4 regions of the Halomonas sp. H33-56 genome follow, and region 2 is predicted to be linked to each of the others. Evidence: predicted binding sites of a transcription regulator. Region 2 holds the regulator's gene; each other region holds the start of a gene.
What was found. Region 2 encodes sigma-54, which starts transcription at its own class of promoters, with help from an activator protein. Its sites were predicted from a motif close to TGGCACNNNNNTTGCTNT; they were not measured.
Positions count from the first base shown of each region.

Region 1: a site for sigma-54 is predicted at 1,498-1,515, ahead of NFH98_RS11580 (urease accessory protein UreD). Genes of this name have one in related genera too.
Region 3: a site for sigma-54 is predicted at 965-982, ahead of glnA (glutamate--ammonia ligase). Genes of this name have one in related genera too.
Region 4: a site for sigma-54 is predicted at 1,764-1,781, ahead of NFH98_RS05330 (ANTAR domain-containing response regulator). Genes of this name have one in related genera too.

Region 1 covers NZ_JAMSHP010000001.1:2,694,616-2,699,675, reverse strand. The annotation lists gene urtD (urea ABC transporter ATP-binding protein UrtD) at 1-494, shown strand, start outside; gene urtE (urea ABC transporter ATP-binding subunit UrtE) at 634-1,332, shown strand; gene NFH98_RS11580 (urease accessory protein UreD) at 1,589-2,512, shown strand; gene ureA (urease subunit gamma) at 2,574-2,876, shown strand; gene NFH98_RS11570 (urease subunit beta) at 2,951-3,304, shown strand; gene ureC (urease subunit alpha) at 3,301-5,004, shown strand; gene ureE (urease accessory protein UreE) at 5,060-5,060, shown strand, end outside.
Region 2 covers NZ_JAMSHP010000001.1:1,692,881-1,697,940, reverse strand. The annotation lists gene lptC (LPS export ABC transporter periplasmic protein LptC) at 1-336, shown strand, start outside; gene lptA (lipopolysaccharide transport periplasmic protein LptA) at 349-879, shown strand; gene lptB (LPS export ABC transporter ATP-binding protein) at 879-1,604, shown strand; gene NFH98_RS07355 (RNA polymerase factor sigma-54) at 1,877-3,289, shown strand; gene hpf (ribosome hibernation-promoting factor, HPF/YfiA family) at 3,449-3,757, shown strand; gene ptsN (PTS IIA-like nitrogen regulatory protein PtsN) at 3,763-4,248, shown strand; gene rapZ (RNase adapter RapZ) at 4,302-5,060, shown strand, end outside.
Region 3 covers NZ_JAMSHP010000001.1:4,355,173-4,360,232, reverse strand. The annotation lists gene NFH98_RS18705 (glycosyltransferase family 2 protein) at 119-649, opposite strand; gene glnA (glutamate--ammonia ligase) at 1,164-2,570, shown strand; gene NFH98_RS18695 (DUF4124 domain-containing protein) at 2,801-3,376, shown strand; gene glnL (nitrogen regulation protein NR(II)) at 3,676-4,725, shown strand; gene ntrC (nitrogen regulation protein NR(I)) at 4,718-5,060, shown strand, end outside.
Region 4 covers NZ_JAMSHP010000001.1:1,187,786-1,192,845, forward strand. The annotation lists gene NFH98_RS05325 (CmpA/NrtA family ABC transporter substrate-binding protein) at 1-1,084, opposite strand, end outside; gene NFH98_RS05330 (ANTAR domain-containing response regulator) at 1,081-1,680, opposite strand; gene NFH98_RS05335 (nitrate reductase) at 2,427-5,060, shown strand, end outside.

The DNA of each region.
Region 1 (5,060 bases), 1.0 Mb from region 2:
AGAAGCCCACGGTGTTCGAGGCGCTGACGGTGTTCGAGAACCTCGAGCTGGCGATGGCCATGGACAAGAGTCTGTGGCCGACGCTCAAGGCGCGCATGACCGGGGAGGTGCTGGCGCGAATCGAGGAGGTGCTCGAGACGGTGGGCCTGGCGTCGCTCAGTCGCCGCCAGGCGGGCATCCTGTCCCACGGACAGAAGCAGTGGCTCGAGATCGGCATGCTGTTGATGCAGCGCCCTCGACTGTTGCTGGTCGACGAGCCGGTGGCGGGGATGACCGAGCAGGAGATGGAGCGTACCGCAGAGCTGTTGTTGAGCCTCGCCGGCAAGCACTCGGTGGTGGTGGTGGAGCACGACATGGGCTTTGTGCGTTCGATCGCCCGCACGGTGACGGTGCTGCATCAGGGTTCGGTGCTGGCCGAGGGCAGTATGGACAAGGTGGCAAGCGACCCCAGGGTGATCGAGGTCTACCTGGGTGGCGACGAGGAGGCGGCATGATCGGACTGGAGCGAGTACCTCAGCAGTCTTCGGTAAGAGCGCTGTACTGGGCGGACGGCGCATCCCGCGGCAGGCTGGCCACGCTGTGGGCGAAGGTCTGCGGCCGGTGGGCGCGAGAGACAGGCAAGGAGGTGGATCGATGCTGAGCATTCGCGGGCTCAATCAGTTCTATGGCGAGAGCCACACCCTGTGGGATCTCGATCTCGACGTGCCCAGGGCGGCCTGTACCTGTGTGCTGGGTCGTAATGGCGTCGGCAAGACCACCCTGATGAAGGCGATCATGGGCGAGGTGCCGATCACCGGCGGTGAGCTTCACTACGCCGACGGTGTCGCGCTGGAGAAGCGTCGCCTCGAGGATCGCTCACGCCTGGGCGTGGGCTATGTGCCCCAGGGACGCCAGATCTTTCCGCTGATGACGGTTGAGGAGAACCTGCGCACGGGCCTCGCCGCCCGTGGTGATGGCCTGCGCCAGGTGCCCGAACGGATCTATGAGCTGTTCCCGGTACTCAAGGAGATGCGTCACCGGCGTGGCGGCGATCTGTCCGGCGGTCAGCAGCAGCAGCTGGCGATCGGGCGCGCCCTGGTGATCGAGCCGAAGCTGTTGATCCTCGACGAGCCGGGGGAGGGCATCCAGCCCAATATCGTCGCCCAGATCGGCGAAGTCATCCGTCGGTTGATCGCCGATGATGGGCTGACCGTGCTGCTGGTGGAGCAGAAACTGCCCTTTGCCCGTCGCTTCGCCGACCACTTCGCCATCCTCGATCGCGGGCGGAGAGTCGCCGTCGGTGATATCGGTGAGCTCGACGACGCCGTGGTGAAGCGCTACCTGACCGTCTGAGCGGTAGCGCGTCAATCAGGATGAATCGCTGCACATCAATGGTGCGCAATCGTAAGGTTGCGCACTTTTTTTGTGCGCGACCAAAGGCGTGCTTTTCTCTGGTGCAATCCTTGGTTGTTCTATAAGAAATTGAAAATTAAGTAGAAAAATAGAGATTCGAGAAGCTGGTACGGGGCTTGCACCTTGATTGGGCAATGGTGGTGGCCTTTTTTACTTTCGCTTGCCACGCCGACTCGACGGACCGCCCGGGAGAGCCATGAGCGCGCAGACAACACAGGATTCGACCGATCGGCACGGCCATCGCTTCGACGCGGGACGGCGCTGGGAGGCCAGCCTCGATCTCGGCTTTCGCCATGATGGCCAGGCCACTCGCCTCTATCGGGTGGATCATCGCGGCCCCCTGCGGGTGCAGCGTCCCTTCTACCCCGAAGGCCGCGACGGCACCTGCCACGTCTATCTGCTGCATCCCCCGGGGGGGCTGGTCAGCGGCGATATCCTGGATATCCAGGCGCGGGTGGGCGCGGGCGCGCGGGCGCTGCTGACCACACCGGCGGCCAACAAGCTGTATCGGGCCGACCGCAACGCCGTGGCCTGGTCCCAGCGCACTCGTCTGGTGGTCGAGGAGGGCGGGCTGCTCGAGTGGTTGCCCCAGGAAACCATCGCCTTCGACGGCTCGCGAGGGGTGCAGGCCACCGAGATCGAGCTTTCCGGCAGCGCCCGCTGCCTGGGCTGGGAGGTGCTGGCGCTGGGCCGGCCGGCCAGTGATCTGCCGTTTGCCAGCGGCCACCTCGAACAGCGCTTCCGGTTATCCCGGGACGGACGACCACTGTGGATCGAGCGCCAGCCCCTCGACCCTGACCATCGTCGTTTTCACGGCGCCTGGGGGCAGCGAGGGTGCAGCGTCCAGGCAACCCTGTGGGCGGTCGGGCTCGAAGACGAGTCCGCGGCGATCGAACGTCTGCGCCAAGGGTTGGGGCAGGGAGGGAATGACCTTGCCGGCAGTCCCGGCGCTGGTGAAGCCGAGCGCTGGGCCGTCACCGTACGTGATGGCGTCCTGCTGCTGCGCTACCTCGGTCACTCGCGGCGCGAGGCCTGGTCGCTGTGCGAGGCGGCCTGGACGTTGCTGCGTCCGATGCTGATGGATCGCGAGGCCTGTGTGCCACGCATCTGGTTTACCTGAATGTCATGCCGGGCGGGACAGGCGACCCCTGGCCACCCTGACCAACATCGAGGATGAAAGGATGGAGCTGACACCGCGTGACAAGGACAAGCTCTTGCTGTTTACCGCTGGCCTGGTGGCCGAGCGGCGACGCGCCAAGGGGCTCAAGCTGAACTATCCCGAGGCGGTGGCCTTGATCAGCTGCGAGATCATGGAGGGTGCCCGGGAAGGCCTGAGTGTGGCCGAGATGATGAGCCGAGGGCGCCAGATACTGGGGCGTGACGAGGTGATGGAAGGGGTGGCGGAAATGGTCGACGAGGTGCAGGTCGAGGCCACCTTTCCCGACGGCACCAAGCTGGTAACGGTGCACAACCCGATCTCGTGACGCTGCCAGGCCCCGGCTTGATCCGGGGGCGACGCGACAGGCTCATACGCTGATACCAATAGGGAGGGCGCGGGATGATCCCCGGAGAATACCAACTGAAGGACGGTGACATCGCCCTGTGCGAGGGTCGCGACAGGGTCACGCTGGAGGTGGCCAATCGCGGAGATCGACCGATTCAGGTCGGATCCCACTATCACTTCGCCGAGACCAACCCGGCACTGGCGTTCGATCGCGACAGGGCGCGGGGCTTTCGTCTGGACGTGGCCGCCGGCAGCGCGGTGCGCTTCGAGCCGGGGCAGAGCCGTGAGGTCACCCTGGTGAGCTTCGCCGGACGTCGTCATATCTACGGCTTTCGCGGTGAAGTCATGGGCGCGCTGGACGATGCCGGTGCACCCAGCGGCGACAGCGGCCAGGAGGACGCCCGATGAAGATCAGTCGTCAGGCTTATGCCGACATCTATGGCCCCACCGTCGGAGACCGGGTGCGCCTGGGAGACACCGAGCTGTGGATCGAGGTAGAGAAGGACGCCACCCACTACGGCGACGAGGTCAAGTTTGGTGGTGGCAAGGTCATTCGTGACGGTATGGGGCAGAGCCAGCGTCTCGACCAGACGGTGATGGACACCGTCATCACCAATGCCCTGATCCTTGACTGGTGGGGCATCGTCAAGGCCGACGTGGGCCTTCAGGCGGGTCGCATCGCCGCCATCGGCAAGGCCGGCAATCCAGACACCCAGCCGGACGTCACCATCGTGATCGGACCCGGCACCGAGGTCATCGCCGGCGAGGGCAAGATCCTCACCGCCGGCGCCATCGACGCCCACGTGCACTTCATCTGTCCGCAGCTGGTGGACGAGGCCCTGGCCAGCGGCATCACCACCATGCTGGGGGGCGGTACCGGGCCTGCCACCGGATCGAACGCCACCACCTGCACGCCGGGGGCCTGGCACATCCATCAGATGCTCAAGGCCTGCGACAGCCTGCCGATGAACATCGGTCTGCTCGGCAAGGGCAACGCCAGCCTGCCTGAGGCGCTGGAGGCCCAGATCGAAGCGGGCGCCATGGGGCTCAAGCTGCACGAGGACTGGGGTACCACCCCGGCCTCCATCGATACCTGCCTGAGCGTGGCCGAGCGCTACGACGTTCAGATCGCGATCCACACCGACACCCTCAACGAGTCCGGTTTCGTCGAGGACACCCTGGCGGCGTTCAAGCAGCGCGGCATCCATACCTACCATACCGAGGGCGCCGGGGGCGGCCACGCACCGGACATCATCACCGCCTGCTCGAAGGACTATGTGCTGCCGTCGTCGACCAACCCGACCCGGCCCTACACGGTCAACACCGTCGACGAGCACCTGGACATGCTGATGGTATGTCATCACCTCGACCCCAACATTCCCGAGGACGTGGCTTTCGCCGATTCGCGCATTCGCCGCGAGACCATCGCCGCCGAGGACATCCTGCATGACCTCGGCGTCATCTCGATGATCGCCTCGGATTCGCAGGCCATGGGACGCGTCGGTGAGGTGGTGTGCAGGACCTGGCAGACCGCTCACAAGATGAAGGTGCAGCGTGGTTTACTGCCGGAAGATCAAGAACGTGGCGCCGACAACCTGCGTGCCCGCCGCTATGTGGCCAAGTACACCATCAACCCCGCCATCACCCACGGCCTGGCCGATGAGATCGGTTCTGTCGAGGTGGGCAAGCTTGCTGACCTGGTGCTGTGGGATCCGGCCTTCTTCGGCGTCAAGCCGGCGCTGGTGCTCAAGGGGGGAATGATCGCCATGGCCCCCATGGGCGACCCCAATGCCTCTATCCCGACACCCCAGCCGGTGCACTACCGTCCGATGTTCGGGGCGCTGGGCCAGGCCGCCGCGGCGACCCGGGTGAGCTTTGTCTCTCAGGCCGCGCTGGATGCGGGGCTCAAGGATCGGCTGGGGCTTCAAAGCCGCCTGGTGGCTTGCCGGGATGTGCGTGCGGTGCGCAAGGGCGACATGAAGCTCAATGACCGTTGCCCGGATCTCAAGGTCGACGCCCAGACCTACGAGGTCACCTGCGATGGCGAGCTTCTGACCTGTGAACCGCTGGACGTGCTGCCGTTGGCCCAGCGCTATCACCTTTTTTGAGTCAGCGATGATGACGGTTTTCGACAGTGCCGCTGACAGTACCAAGGAGTCATCCA
Region 2 (5,060 bases):
GACATCACCCGGGTGGACCAGCCGGACCTTGCGCTGATCGACGACAGCGGCCGAGAGTGGATCGCCGACGCCGACAACGGTGAACTGGGTCCGGACGGCAACCCCCTGACCCTGTCGGGCGACGCCCATCTCGAGGCCCCCGCGGAGCGTTGGCAGCTTGATACAGAGGTATTGGTCTACGACAGCGACAGTGGCCATGTCTGGAGCGAAACGCCAGCCGTCCTACGCCAACCCCCTCAACAGATGCAAGGGGAGCGCTTCGACGCCTGGATCCATGACAATACCGCTCGCCTGACCGACAATGTCACCGGTCATCATCCGCCAGAGCCTCAATAAGGAGCCCCTTCCATGATGCGTCCAAGTCCCGCCCTCCTGCTTGCCCTGGCCCTTGGCCTGGCCGCCGGCGCCACCGGCAGCAGTGTCCTGGCGCTGGAAAGTGATCGCAGCGCACCGATTCAGGTGGAGGCCGACCAGCTGGATCTCGATGATCGCGCCGGTACCGCGGTCTATACCGGCGACGTGCGCATTGTGCAAGGCAGCATGATCCTCACCGGCGAACGCGTCGAGATCCAGCGCAACGACCAGGGACAACTGTCACTGGCGACCGCGACCGGCTCACGTGCCTACCTCGAGCAGAAGCCATCCCCGGAAGAACCGGTGGTCAAGGGCTGGGGCCGCAAGGTGATCTACCACGTGGCCGAACGCCGCATGGAGCTGATCGACCAGGCTGAGCTGCACAAGGCCAATGACACCTTCGACGGTGCCTATCTGGAGTACTTCCTCGATCGCCGCGTGGTCCAGGCCCGCTCCAGCGCCCAGGGCGTCCAGGGCGAGCAGCGCATTCGCATGACCCTCGAGCCGGAAAGCCAAGGAAACTGATGAAGACTCTCCACGCTCGCCATCTGGCCAAGAGCTACAAGAAGCGTCGCGTCGTCCAGGACATCAGCCTGTCAATCGAGCAGGGCAGCATCGTCGGTCTGCTGGGCCCCAACGGGGCCGGCAAGACCACCTCCTTCTACATGATCGTCGGCCTGGTCAGAGCCGACGCCGGCAGCATCAGCATCGATGATCGGGACCTGAGCCGCGCGGCCATGCACCAGCGCGCGCTGGCCGGTATCGGCTACCTGCCTCAGGAGGCTTCGATCTTTCGCAAGCTGTCGGTGGCCGACAACATCATGGCGATCCTCGAGACCCGCAAGGACCTCGACCGCGAGGGCCGAGAAGCACGTCTCGAGCAACTCCTCGAGGATTTCCACGTCAGCCATATTCGCGACAACCCCGGCATGAGCCTGTCCGGCGGGGAGCGGCGCCGGGTCGAGATCGCTCGCGCCCTGGCCACCGAGCCGGCCTTTATCCTCCTCGATGAACCCTTCGCCGGGGTCGACCCGATCTCGGTGGGCGAGATCAAGTCCATCATTCGTCAACTCAAGGCCCGCGATATCGGCGTCCTGATCACCGATCACAACGTGCGCGAGACCCTCGATATCTGCGATCGTGCCTACATCGTCGGCGACGGCCAGATCATCGCCGAGGGCAGCGCCGAGTCCATCCTCGCCAACCAGCGCGTCAAGGAGGTCTACCTGGGCGAGAACTTCCGCCTCTAGACCGCAGGGCCGCCCGACAGCCGCAGTCGCATCAAGCGGCCGCAACACTTGCCAGCATCAGCATCCAACCGCCGGCCCCGAAAGGGTCGGCCTCACCTTGCACACAGGGCCTCCCTCGAAAGAACCACCTCCCCCCCCCTACCAAGTTGTTCCACATCGACCTTTTCACTCCCTCCCACAGGTCAAAAAACACCAACTTGGCAAGATGCTTGCATGTCTGATGACTCGTCGTTAGGGTAAAGCCTTTCGACAACACTGGTGGATCCCGACCCATGGCCCTCAAGGCGTCACTGCAGCTGCGCATCGGTACCCAGCTGACCATGACCCCGCAACTGCAACAGGCGATCGGCCTGCTGCAGCTTTCGACCCTGGACCTGCGCCAGGAGGTCCATCAGGCGCTGGAGGCCAACCCCATGCTCGAACTCGAGGACGAGTTCGGCGAACAGCAGACCAGGGAAGCCGTGGAAGATGACTGGGCGGATCAGATTCCCTCGGAACTCAGTGTGGACAGCGACTGGTCCGACACCTACCAGGACCTGGGCACCACCCCCGCCGGCAGTGGCGAGGCGCCGGATTTCGAGCGCCAGGCAAGCTCCCAGTCACTGCACAGCCACCTGAGCTGGCAACTGGCGATGCTCGACGTCAGCGACCAGGAACGCCTGATCGCCGAGAGCCTGCTCGACGCGGTCAACGCCGACGGCTATCTCGAGCAGACACTGGATGACATCGCCCAAGGGCTCGAGCAAGACGGTCGTCGCCCCCCTCCCCTCGCCGAGGTGGAGGCGGTGCTGGTTCGGCTGCAACAGTTCGAACCGACCGGAGTGTTCGCCCGCGACCTGCGCGAATGTCTGATGCTGCAACTGGATAGCCTGCCTCGCGATACCGTCCTGCTGCCCCAGGCCGGACGACTGGTAAGACAGTTTCTCGAGGCGCTGGCCAGCGGCGACCGACGTCTGCTGAAGCGCCGACTAGGACTCGATGACGACCAACTCGACAGCGTCATCGAGCTGATCCGGAGCCTCGACCCACGTCCCGGCAGCCAGTTCGGTGACAGCGATAACGACTACGTCATACCCGACCTGGTGGTACGCCACACCGAAGAGGGCTGGCGCGTTGAACTCAATCCGGATGCAATGCCCCGACTGCGCATCCAGCCCGACTACGCTGCGCTGATTCGGCGCGCGGACAAGAGCCAGGACAACCAGTTCCTCAAGGACCACCTGCAGGAGGCGCGCTGGCTGATCAAGAGTCTGTCCAGCCGCAACGACACCTTGCTGAAGGTCGGCCGGGAAATCATGGTGCGTCAGATCGACTTCCTCGAGCAGGGAGAAGCGGCCATGAAACCGTTGGTGCTGGCCGATATCGCAGACAAGGTGGAGATGCACGAGTCCACCATCTCCCGCGTGACCACCCAGAAGTTCGTGCACACGCCTCGCGGCGTGTTCGAGTTGAAGTATTTTTTCTCGAGCCAGGTCGGCCAGGATGGCGACGCCCATTCCAGTACCGCCATCCGCGCCATGATCAAATCGTTGATTCAAAAGGAACCTGCCCGCAAACCTCTGTCGGACAGCAAACTGGTGGAATTGCTGGCGGAAGACGGCGTCAATGTCGCCAGACGCACCGTGGCAAAGTACCGGGAAGCCATGAATATTCCGTCTTCCAGCGAGCGCAAGCGACTGCGCTGAGGCCTTGCGCTGCGGCGTCGCTAGCCTAGTTATCGGGAAAGCGCAAGCACTTGAAATTTCGCATGACATCTGCGTCTTTCTGCGTAGCGTCGAGGGGGTTTGCAGGATCGGAAAAAGGGTTACAATCAAGCCACCACCCGAAAGAGCAAGGAGCCTGTCATGCAAGTCAACATCACCGGCCACCACGTCGAATTGACCGATCCCCTGCGTGACTACGTACAAGAGAAGCTCGCCCGTGTGGAGCGCCACTACGACAACATCACCAACGTCCAGGTGACCCTCTCGGTGGAAAAGGAACGCCAGCTGGCCGCCTGCACCCTTCACGCCGCCGGTGCCGACCTGCATGCCGAAGCGCAGGACGGCGACATGTATGCTGCTATCGACGCCCTTGCCGACAAGCTGGACCGCCAGCTGGTCAAGCACAAGGAAAAATCCCAAGCCCGCGCCCAAGGCGCCGGAATTCGCTGACTCTCATGACATTGGAAGCCATTCTCCCTCCCGAGCGCACATTGTTCGATGTCCCGGGAGGCAGCAAGAAGAGGGTGCTGGAGTTTTTCAGCACCTTCATTGCGCAGAACACCCCGAGCCTGGACAGCCAGGAGGTCTTCAGTCGGCTGATCGGACGTGAGCGCCTGGGCAGTACCGGCATCGGCAATGGCGTCGCCATTCCCCATGCCCGCAACCCCCACTGCAAGGCGCCCATCTCCGGCTTCCTCAAACTCGCGGAACCTGTCGACTTCGATGCCATCGATGGTGAGCCCGTCGATCTGGTGTTCGTGCTGCTGGTGCCGGAAGAGGCCGACGACGCCCATCTTGCCCTGCTCGGCCAGGTCGCCGGCGTCATGAACGACGCCGACACACGTCACCGTCTGCGCCACGCCAGCTCCCAGCGCGAGCTTCACGAGCGCCTGCAGGAAGCCATCCGCCAACAGGCGCCAGGGGACGACACTCCCTCCTGATCGCGGCCTTGCCTAGGCCATCAGCAATGGACGCCTGCCCAAGGAGACAGGACATGCAGCTCGTGATCATCAGTGGTCGCTCCGGCTCGGGAAAGTCCGTGGCCCTTCAGGCCCTGGAGGACCTGGGGTTCTACGCCATCGACAACCTTCCCGCGACCTTGCTGGGCGCCCTGGTGGACGAGCTGGAAAACGGTCATTCCCGCCGTATCGCCGTCAGCGTCGACGCCCGCAACCTGCCTGAGGCGCTGGAACGCTTCCCCGCCCAGCTGGCGTCCCTCAAGCAGAGTCCGATCGACTGCCAGGTGGTCTACCTGACCAGTGATGCGCGAATTCTGCTCGAGCGCTACTCCCACACGCGGCGCCGTCACCCGCTGACCCGTGATAGCGACATGACCCTGGCGGAAGCCATCGAGTCCGAACAGAAGGCCCTTTCGGGTATTCGAGACCTGGCCGATCTGGTCATCGACAGCTCTCGCATGTCGGTGCACGAACTGCGTTCGCGCATCGCCGAACAGGTCGCCGACCACCGCAGCGGCCAGTTGAGCCTGACCGTGGAGTCCTTCGGCTTCAAGCGTGGCGTGCCGCCGGATGCAGACATCGTGTTCGATGCCCGCTGTCTGCCCAACCCCTACTGGGAACCATCGCTGCGTGATGCCAATGGCTGCGATCCCAGCGTCATCGACTTCCTCGAACGCTATCAGGACGTCGCCGACATGAAGCGCGACATTCTCGCCTGGGTGCGCACCTGGCTACCGCGCTATCAGCAAAGCCAGCGCAGCTACCTCACCGTGGCGGTGGGCTGCACCGGAGGA
Region 3 (5,060 bases), 2.7 Mb from region 2:
ATGACAACGACCAGCCTTGTTGGCGCCAATCTCGGCATCGATCCTCAAGATGCTGAACTATCAAGCACCTGCGAGGCGAAAAAAGTAGGCGAAATCGGCAGAAAGGACGATCTGACGCTCAGGCGCGCTGTACGACCATCTTGGCGCGACAGGCCTTGAGGCGAGTGGCGAGGTCCTCTACCGCGCTCAGGTCCAGCGACGGGTCGAAGCCTCCCAGTCGATCGAACCAGGTGCGTTCGACGCCCAGGGCCCGGGTCGGTGTACGTCGCAGCAGGCTGAGCAGCGATAGCGGACAGGGACGAGCAGGACGCACCACCGGGCGCGAATCATCGCAGGCGGCTGCCATCATTCGCTCGACCCAGTGGGTGTCTAGGGGGCCGAGGCAGAAGCCGAGCATGCGTCCGTTGCTGTGGGAGGCGGCCAGATTGAGGCGCCGCCCCATGGGCGCGGGCCTGCTGCGCACCTGGCGATAGCCGACGACGGCTTGTTCGCCCGGTTCGCCCAGTAGTGGTGGCGCCATATCGCCATCGTCGATGACGAGGATTTCGCCTCTTCCCTGGAAGAGGGCGACCTGCTGGCGAGCTTCCGCGAGCCGGCGAGGCAGTTCCTTGCCGGTAAGTCGGGCATCAATGATCAAGCTGATTTTCACGACGACACTCCGAGGAGGGTGACGCCGGCCGGCAGGGGAGGCGGTCGGAGTCGAACGTAATAAAGTGTATCTTTGCGTTGCGAAAGGTTCCAGCGCCCACTGACACCTCGCGATCGGCCCGGCAGAGTTTATAGATCCTGTCACAAAGGTCCAAAGTGGTGCGTCGCAGTCTTTATTGCACTTTTGTGGTGCATTGGTCGGCAGATCCTGAAGGTGGTGGGCCTTTGTGCCCTAAGCTGGCGCAAAGGGCCTGTTTGGATAAAAAAGATTTGAAACAATGGGTTGGGATTTTTTTGGTCGATGCTGGTGCAATGCTGGCACGCAATCTGCATTGTGGTTGGCAGTGTCATCGTGTCGCGCACGTTGCCATGGGCAGTGTCCCGGGAGCGTGCTACAAAGGATCCCGGTACCCCTTTTGTTCCCTGGATCATCCCCCGTTTCAAACCGGTGACATGGGATTGGCGCCGTTGCGCAACGCTCGAGTCACGAGACAAGTTCCACTCTGGAGGACCACATGTCAGACAAGACCCTCGCCCTGATCAACGAACATGATGTGAAGTGGGTTGACCTGCGCTTCACCGATACCCGCGGTAAAGAGCAGCACGTCACCATTCCGGCCGCCGAGGTCGACGAAGAGTTCTTCGAGAATGGCCAGATGTTCGATGGTTCCTCCATCAACGGCTGGAAGGGCATCAACGAGTCCGACATGATCCTGCGTCCGGAGGACGGCACCGGCTTCCTCGACCCCTTCACCGAAGACGCGACCCTGATCCTGCGTTGCGACATCATCGAGCCGGCCACCATGCAGGGCTACGAGCGTGATCCGCGCTCCATCGCCAAGCGCGCCGAGGCCTACCTGCAGTCCTCTGGCCTGGGCGACACCGCCTTCTTCGGCCCCGAGCCCGAGTTCTTCATCTTCGACGAGGTGCACTGGAAGGCCGATATCGAAGGCGCCATGTACAAGATCAGCTCCGAAGAGGGTGCCTGGTCCACCGACCGCGCCGTCGAAGGTGGCAACCTCGGTCACCGTCCGCGGGTCAAGGGCGGCTACTTCCCGGTTCCGCCGGTGGACAGCTTCCATGACATGCGCGGTGCCATGTGCAACACCCTCGAGGCCATCGGCCAGAAGGTCGAGGTGCACCACCACGAGGTGTCCAACGCCGGCCAGAACGAGATCGGTGTTGCCTTCAACACCCTGGTCAAGAAGGCCGACGAAGTTCAGGAAATGAAGTACGTGATCCACAATGTGGCTCACGCCTACGGCAAGACCGCCACCTTCATGCCCAAGCCGCTGGTCGGCGACAACGGCAGCGGCATGCACGTCCACCAGTCTTTCTGGAAGGACGGCCAGAACCAGTTTGCCGGTGACGAGTACGCCGGTCTGTCTGAAATGGCACTGTTCTACATCGGCGGTATCATCAAGCACGCCCGCGCCCTGAACGCCTTCACCAACGCTTCTACCAACTCCTACAAGCGTCTGGTGCCGGGCTTCGAAGCGCCGGTAATGCTGGCCTACAGCGCCCGTAACCGTTCTGCTTCCATCCGTATCCCGTACACCGCAAGCCCGAAGGGCAAGCGTGTCGAGGCGCGTTTCCCCGACCCGACCGCCAACCCCTACCTGTGCTTCGCGGCGATGCTGATGGCCGGTATCGACGGCATCAAGAACAAGATCCACCCCGGCGACGCCATGGACAAGAACCTCTATGACCTGCCGCCGGAAGAAGGCAAGGCCATCCCGACCGTGGCCGAGAGCCTCGACCAGGCGCTGGCAGCCCTCGACGAGGACCGCAGCTTCCTGACCGAAGGTGGCGTCTTCACCGACGACATGATCGACGCTTACATCGAGCTCAAGAACGAGGATGTCGAGCGTCTGCGCATGGCGACCCACCCGATCGAGTTCGACATGTACTACAGCTGCTGATCGGCATAGCGCCTCGTGCGTTCCGTCGGGCCCGCGATGATCGCGGGGCCGATTTTTTTTGCGCGGGCCTTGCGCCTGGGCAAGGGATCCCCTTGGCGCGGGTCGTGGCTGCCGTCATCCTCGTCAGGGGAAGGTCGGCGAGGGCAATCACGATGATGCAGCGGTGGACGCGCAGGGCAGGCCGGGAGAGGGGCGAGAGCGCTCCCTCGTCGCCGAGTCGACCATCACTGATGGCCATTGCCTTGCTGGCAGCATCCGGGCTGGCGTTGCCGGTGGCAGAAACCGTGCCGGCGAGCACCATCTATCGCAGTGTCGGTCCCGACGGCATCGTGCGCTACAGCGATACCCCCTCGGCCGGCGCCCGCGAGCTGGCACCGCCGCCGTTGTCCAGCGCCCCTGCGCTGGATGTGGCGGCGCCCTCCAGGCCGACGGCGCCTTCAGTACCAGGCCCGGATAGCGACGCCGATATCTTCCAGCCCCACGATGTCCTGGCCATCGCCTCCCCGGCGGATGACAGCGTGTTGCCCACGGGGACCGGGGGAAGATTGAAGGTGCTGGCCGCGATCAGCCCGCCTCCGGCGACGGGGGATCGCCTCGGCCTGGAGGTCGACGGTGTGCTCGCCACCAGCGTCACCGGCATCGGCCCACTGTGGCTCACCAATCTGGAGCGTGGCGAGCATCGCCTGGGCCTGGTGGTGCTGGCCCCGTCGGGAGAGGTGCGTCAACGCAGTGCCGATATCGTCATTCACGTACAGCGCGCCAGCCGCCTGCTTCCCGCCAACCCCCTTCGTCCTGCGCCGCCTTGACCCGCGATCTGCGGGCCTTGTGCGGACAGTGATCCAGGCGAGACTGCCCTGCACCAGGTTGGTGCACTAAAATGGTGCGTAGGTGCGCCGACGGTGACCCGCCTCCTCGACAAAAGCACCGTCCTGGCGCCTGCGCGGCGGGAGTGTGCCACTGGCACCAAGGCTGGCCCGCTTCTTGCTTTGAATGTTGTTGTCTGACGCCTGCTCGAGGCCGAGACCTGGACCGCCACCATGGAATGCCGGCTTGGCGCCGTGGCGGCCTCTATCGAGTGGGCGCTTTGCCCCATCAGGATGGACCCATGACGCCTGGCATCATCGAACACCTCACAACTGCGGTCATGCTGCTCGACGGCGAGCTGCGACCGACCTGGATGAACCCGGCGGCGGAGACCTTGCTGGCGGTCAGCGCCAGTCGGGTTGCCGGCGTGGCGCTGAGCGACTGGCTCAGCGGCGAGGATGATATCGCCGAGGTGCTGATACGGGCCCGGGATGGACAGCATCCCTATACCCAACGGGAGGCGCGGCTGGTCCTCGCCGGTGGAGACCCCTTGACGGTGGACTACACCGTGACGCCGCTGTCGCCTGACGAGCTGCTGCTGGAGATGGAACCACGGGATCGGCTGTTGCGAATTTCCCGCGAGGAAGCGCTGCAGTCGCGCCAGGAAACCATGAAGGTGCTGGCGCGGGGGCTGGCCCACGAGGTCAAGAATCCCCTGGGGGGGATTCGTGGCGCGGCGCAATTGCTCGAGCGTGACCTGGAGCAGACGCCGGCGCTCAAGGAGTACACCCGGATCATCATCGAAGAGGTGGATCGGCTCCGCGATCTGGTCGATTCCATGCTCGGGCCCAACCGGGTGAGTCGGCGAGAGCCGCTGAACATCCACCGGGTGCTGGAGCGGGTACGCGCGCTGCTATTGGTCGAGCAGCCGCGGGTGAGCATCGAGCGCGACTATGATCCCAGCCTGCCGGAGTTGACCGGCGATGAAGCCCAGTTGATCCAGGCGGTGCTCAATGTGGCCCGCAACGCCGTCCAGGCGCTGGTCGAGTCCGAGACACCGAACCCGGTGATGACCCTGAGGACCCGCGCGCGCCGCCAGTTCACCCTGGGCGCCCAGCGCCATCGTCTGGTCTGCGACGTCAGCGTGATCGACAACGGCCCGGGCGTCCCCGAGACGCTGCGCGAGACCCTGTTCTATCCGATGGTGTCCGGTCGTGCCGAGGGCAGCGGCCTGGGGCTGTCGATCGCCCAGTCGGTGCTGCACCAGCACGAAGGGCTGATCGAATGCGAGTCCGAGCCTGGACGTACCGAATTCCGTCTGTTGATTCCCCTGGAGATGAGTCATGACTGATACCGCTCGTGTAATGATCGTCGACGACGACCGGGCCATACGCTGGGTGCTCGAGCGCGCCCTGGCGCAGCCGGACCTTGAGGTCGAGGCGGTCGAGCGGGCCGACGGTATCCTCGATCGACTGCTGGCCGAGCCGCCCGACGTACTGGTCACCGATATCCGCATGCCAGGTATCGACGGGCTCGATCTGATGGCCAAGGTGCGCCAGGTGCACCCGGACCTGCCGGTCATCGTGATGACCGCCCATTCCGACCTGGACAGTGCGGTGGCTTCCTATCAGGGCGGGGCCTTCGAGTACCTGCCCAAGCCGTTCGACGTGGACGAGGCGCTGGCCC
Region 4 (5,060 bases), 510 kb from region 2:
CGGCACCGTACTGGTGCGTGGCGGCGTCGTAATGCACAGCGCTGTAGCACTCCTCCAGGGTGGCGGTGTCGAGCTGTCGCCCGCGAGCCTCGAGCAGCGGCGACAACCGCTGGATCAGCCCCTCGAAGTCGGCCGTCAGGGGGCGCAGTCGCTCACCGATGCAGGGGTAGCCCGGGGCGGCTTCCAGCGGCAGCTCGTCGAGATGGCCTACGGCTTCATCGAGGTAGGGGGGCAGTGCCAGCCAGGCCAGGGTCTGGCGTCTGGCCTCAGGCGCCTTGTCCAGCCACAGGGCGGCGGCCTGGAGGGCGCGCAGCAGCGCGGACAGGGTATTCGGGTAGCGCCGCGCCCAGGAGGCCGTCACCCCCAGCACCTTCTCGGGATGCGCCGGCATCAGTTCTGCACCGCTGGCCACCACTCGACCCACCTGACGATGCTGGGCCAGGCTGCCCCAGGGCTCGCCGACGCAGAAGCCATCGATCTCGCCTTCGCGCAGGGCGTCCACCATGCGCGGGGGCGGCAGCGCGACCAGTTCGACCTCGCTGTCGACGTCGATGTCGCCGCGGGCCAGCCAGTCACGCAGCAACAGGTGCTGGCAGGAGTAGGGGTAGACCATGGCCAGGCGTGGCCGGGTGCCTTCTTTCAGCGAGGCCTTGAAGCGTCGGGCCAGTTCGCTGGCCGCGCCGAAGGCGCCGGGCTCCCCGTTGTCGACCGAAGCGCCGACCGCATCGGCCAGGCGGCGAGACAGCACCAGCGTATTGCCCTGGCGGCTCAGCACCGCGGCGGCCAGGGTGTCACAAGGCGCGCGGGACAGCCCCAGGCTCATGGCCAGCGGCATTGGCGCCAGCATCTGGGCGCCGTCAAGCAGGCCGGCGGCGACCTTGTCGCGCAGGGTGGACCAGGCGTTCTCGCGTGACAGGCTGACCTCGACCCCCTGGGCGGCGAAGAAGCCGCCTTCCCGGGCGATGATCAACAGCGCAGCATCCAGCAGTGGCACGAATCCCAGGGTCAGGCTGGCGAGCTCGGGTGGATGCGGCGCGCCAGTTCTGGACGTGCTGGCCGCGTCAGAAGACAGCGATGGACTCATGATCCCTTCTCCAGTGGCTTGAGGATGTCGATGACGTTCTGGGCGACCTGTGCGATGCGCTGGCCGCGGTCCATGGCCAGCTTGCGCAGCATGCGGTAGGCCTGTTCCTCATCGCAGCTCTGATGCTTCATCAACAGGCCCTTGGCCTGTTCGATGCGCTTGCGGTCGGCGAGCTGATTGCGTGCCTTGTCGAGGTCGCGGCGCATTCCCTGAAAGGCTTCGAAGCGGGCGATGGCGACATCGATGACCGCCTTGACGCGGTTGGCCGCCAGACCGTCCACCACATAGGCGCTGACGCCGGCCTTCACCGCCGCCTTGAGCGATTCGGGGTCGTGCTGGTCGGCGAAGAACACCACCGGTCGAGGGTTTTCCCGCTGCAGCAGCGCCATGCTTTCCAGGGTGTCCCGGTCAGGCGATTCCATGTCGATGATGACCACGTCGGGTTGATGCTGCTGCACCATGTCGTTGAGGCTGGCCGGGCTTGACAGTCGGCAGACCACCTGGTGTCCGTCCAGCGCAAGCGCCTCTTCGACCATGGCGGCGCGCACTATCTCGTCGTCGACCAGCAGGACCTTCAAGGTGTCGTGTTCGGGCATGGGCGTGGCTCGATGATGCTGTCGCTCGATAGAGCTCGAGTCGACATGATGAAGGGTGCACCTTGGGTGCCTCTGCACCTGTCAGCGCAAAAGGCGTTCCATTTTCGATCTTGTCGTTTTCTGTCAGGGAGATAACCCCCTGCAAAGCCGCCGCCGTGCCCCCGCAGATATGCCGGGCAGGCGCTCGCGCACCGAAAGGGTGCGTAAACGGTGGCCTCTATCGTTCGTTGTGGTGCGAGCCTGGGGTCTGTCAGACGTCTTCTCGCCACCATCGCCTGGGCAAACGTCAGAAAAAACGTCGTGGCTTCAATTGGCTGGCACCAGCATTCCACACTGCAGGGGGCGATTATGGTGTTCTGGCACAGGGTTTGCTTTGGTTACTGGCAAAGCTAGTGCCGTTGTTGGTGCCATGGGCATCACTAAGCCGAGCCAGATGACTACGTCGAGCCCGATCACTAGGCCGAGCCAGATCACTAGGCCGAGCCAGGAAGGGTCCCGACGCTGGTGGCGGGTGGGCCGGTCCGACAACTCGTCTGCAACGGGCGCTAGCACACACGAAATCCAGCGCGGGATTTCATCCGGCAACGACGCCCATCTCCTCGAGCCTCGCTCGACGGGATGGGCGTCGTGCGTTTGGGCCGCAGCAAGACCCGACCGATCAAGGCCCGGCCGCTAGCGGAGCGATGATCTGCCGATGAGATGCCGACGATATGCCAAGGCAGCAAGATGGCCCAGAGGAGAGCGCGATGACCCGGACGGATAGCGACAGCACGGAGATCGACAGCGGTGCTGGCGGCGAGGCCACAGGCACCACCTGTCCCTACTGCGGGGTCGGCTGTGGCATCGAGCTACGTCGCGATGGCGAGTCGGTCACCCTCCAGGGCGATCGGGATCACCCGGCCAACTTCGGGCGCCTGTGCGTCAAGGGCTCGGCCCTGGCGGAGACCCTTGGCGTTCAGGGGCGCTTGACGCGACCCAGGGTGGACGGTCGCGAAGCCGACTGGGACAGCGCGCTGGACGCCGTGGCCGAGCGTCTCGGAGCGATTGCCGAGGGCAGCGGTCCAGAGGCCATCGCCGGCTACCTGTCCGGGCAGCTATTGACCGAGGACTACTACGTCGCCAACAAGCTGTTCAAGGGGTTTCTCGGAACACCGCACCTGGATACCAACTCGCGGCTGTGCATGGCGTCGGCGGTGGCGGCCTACAAGCGCACCCTGGGCGCCGACGCCGTCCCCTGCAACTACGAGGACCTGGAAGAGGCCGAACTGGTGGTGCTGGTGGGGTCCAATCTGGCCTGGAACCATCCGGTGCTGTATCAGCGGCTGCGTCTGGCCAAGACCCGCAATCCGCTGATGCGGGTCGTGGTCATCGATCCTCGGGTCACCGACAGCTGCGAGATCGCCGATCTGTACCTGGGGCTGCGCCCCGGCAGCGACGCTTTGCTGTTCAATGGCCTGCTGGCCTGGATGGCCCGTCGCCAACGGCTCGATGAGGTCTATCTGAAGCGCCATGTGGACGGCGCCGAAGAGACGATTGCCGCCGCCCTGGACGAGGCCTCGGACATCGAGGCGGTGGCGGCGGCCTGCGATCTCGACGCCGAGCGCCTCGAGACCTTCTACTACTGGTTTGCCACCCAGCTGCACGTGGTCACGCTTTACTCCCAGGGGGTCAACCAGTCGACCAGCGGCACCGACAAGTGCCAGGCCATCCTCAACTGCCACCTGGCCGGCGGCAAGATTGGCCTGCCCGGCGCCGGTCCCTTTTCCATCACCGGCCAGCCAAACGCCATGGGCGGGCGCGAGGTCGGCGGACTGGCCAACCAGCTGGCCGCCCATATGGACTACCACACCCCGGGCGCCATCGAACGGCTGACCCGCTTCTGGTCGACCGAGGCGCTGGTGCCGACGCTGCCCCGGGAGCCCGGCCACAAGGCGGTCGAACTGTTTCAGGCCGTCGAGCGCGGCGACATCCAGGCGCTGTGGATCATGGCCACCAACCCTCTGGTGAGCCTGCCGGATGCCGACCGGGTACGCCGCGCCATCGAGCGCTGTCCGCTGGTGATCGTGTCGGAGTGCATGGCCGACACCGACCTGGTGGAACTCGCCGATATCGTGCTGCCGGCCAGCGGCTGGTCGGAAAAGGACGGTACCGTCACCAACTCCGAACGGCGTATCTCGCGCCAGCGCGGGCTCCTGCCGCCGCCTGGCGAGGCCCGCCACGACTGGTGGATCCTGTGCCGGGTGGCCGAGCGCCTGGGCTTCGGCGAGGCCTTCGCCTATGACCACCCCAGCGAGATCTTCGACGAGCATGCGCGCCTGTCGGGCCTCGACAACCAGGGACGGCGGGCCTTCGATATTTCCGGGCTGGCGGGGCTGTCCCGGGTCGAGTACGACGATCTGGCTCCGATCCAGTGGCCGGTGACGGCAAGCGCACCACGAGGCACCGCGCGGCTGTTCGAAAGCGGCCGCTTCTACACCGAGAGCGGTCGGGCCCGGCTGTGGCCGGTGAGCGCCCGGGCGCCGCGCCAGGCGACTGATGCCGACTTTCCGCTGCGGCTGAATTCGGGGCGGGTGCGCGATCAGTGGCACACCATGACCCGTACCGCCAGGGCCAGCCGACTGATGAATCACCGCTCCGAGCCCTTCGTCGAGGTCCACCGGGATGACGCCGAGGCCCTGGGGCTGTGTGACCAGGGGCTCGCCAGGATCCGCTCGCGCAGCGGCGAGATGCGCGCCCGCGTCAGGGTCTCTGCCGCCCAGCGCCGTGGGGAAGTGTTCGTGCCCATCCACTGGACACCGCGCTTCAGTCACTCGCCACTGGCGGGGAGCCTGTTCGCCCCGGACGTCGATCCGCTTTCTGGCCAGCCGGAGACCAAGCATGGCGCGGTGGCGGTCACGCCGCTGCAGCACGCCTGGGAGGCGACCCTGGTGGTTTCCCGGGCACTGGCCCAGCAGGGACCGCCCGAGGGTTCGGGCCTGGCGGCCCGGGTGGTCGAGGGGACCAACTACTGGACGCGGGTCCCGCTGGCCTCGGCGGAGCGATGGCAACTGGCCGGTGAGCCGATCGAGCCAGGGGGGGGTGAGAAAGGGGGGGGTGAGAAAGGGAGCGTCGAGAAAGCGGGCGTCGACCGCGATTGGCTCGACTGGGCCGCACGCCAGTTGCCGGGGGAGCTGGGCCCGGTGGCCCAGGACCCGGCCAGTGGTCGCTGGCGCCTGGCGGGGTTCGAACAAGGACGCCTGTGCTGGTGGCTGATGGTTGGCCCGGTCAGCGAACTGCCGGGGCTTGGCTGGCTGTGCGAGCGCTTCGACGAGGCCGCGCGTGGCGAGGCCATGGGGCAGCAGCATCGGCGGCGAGTGCTGGCGGCCTGTCATGACGGCGCC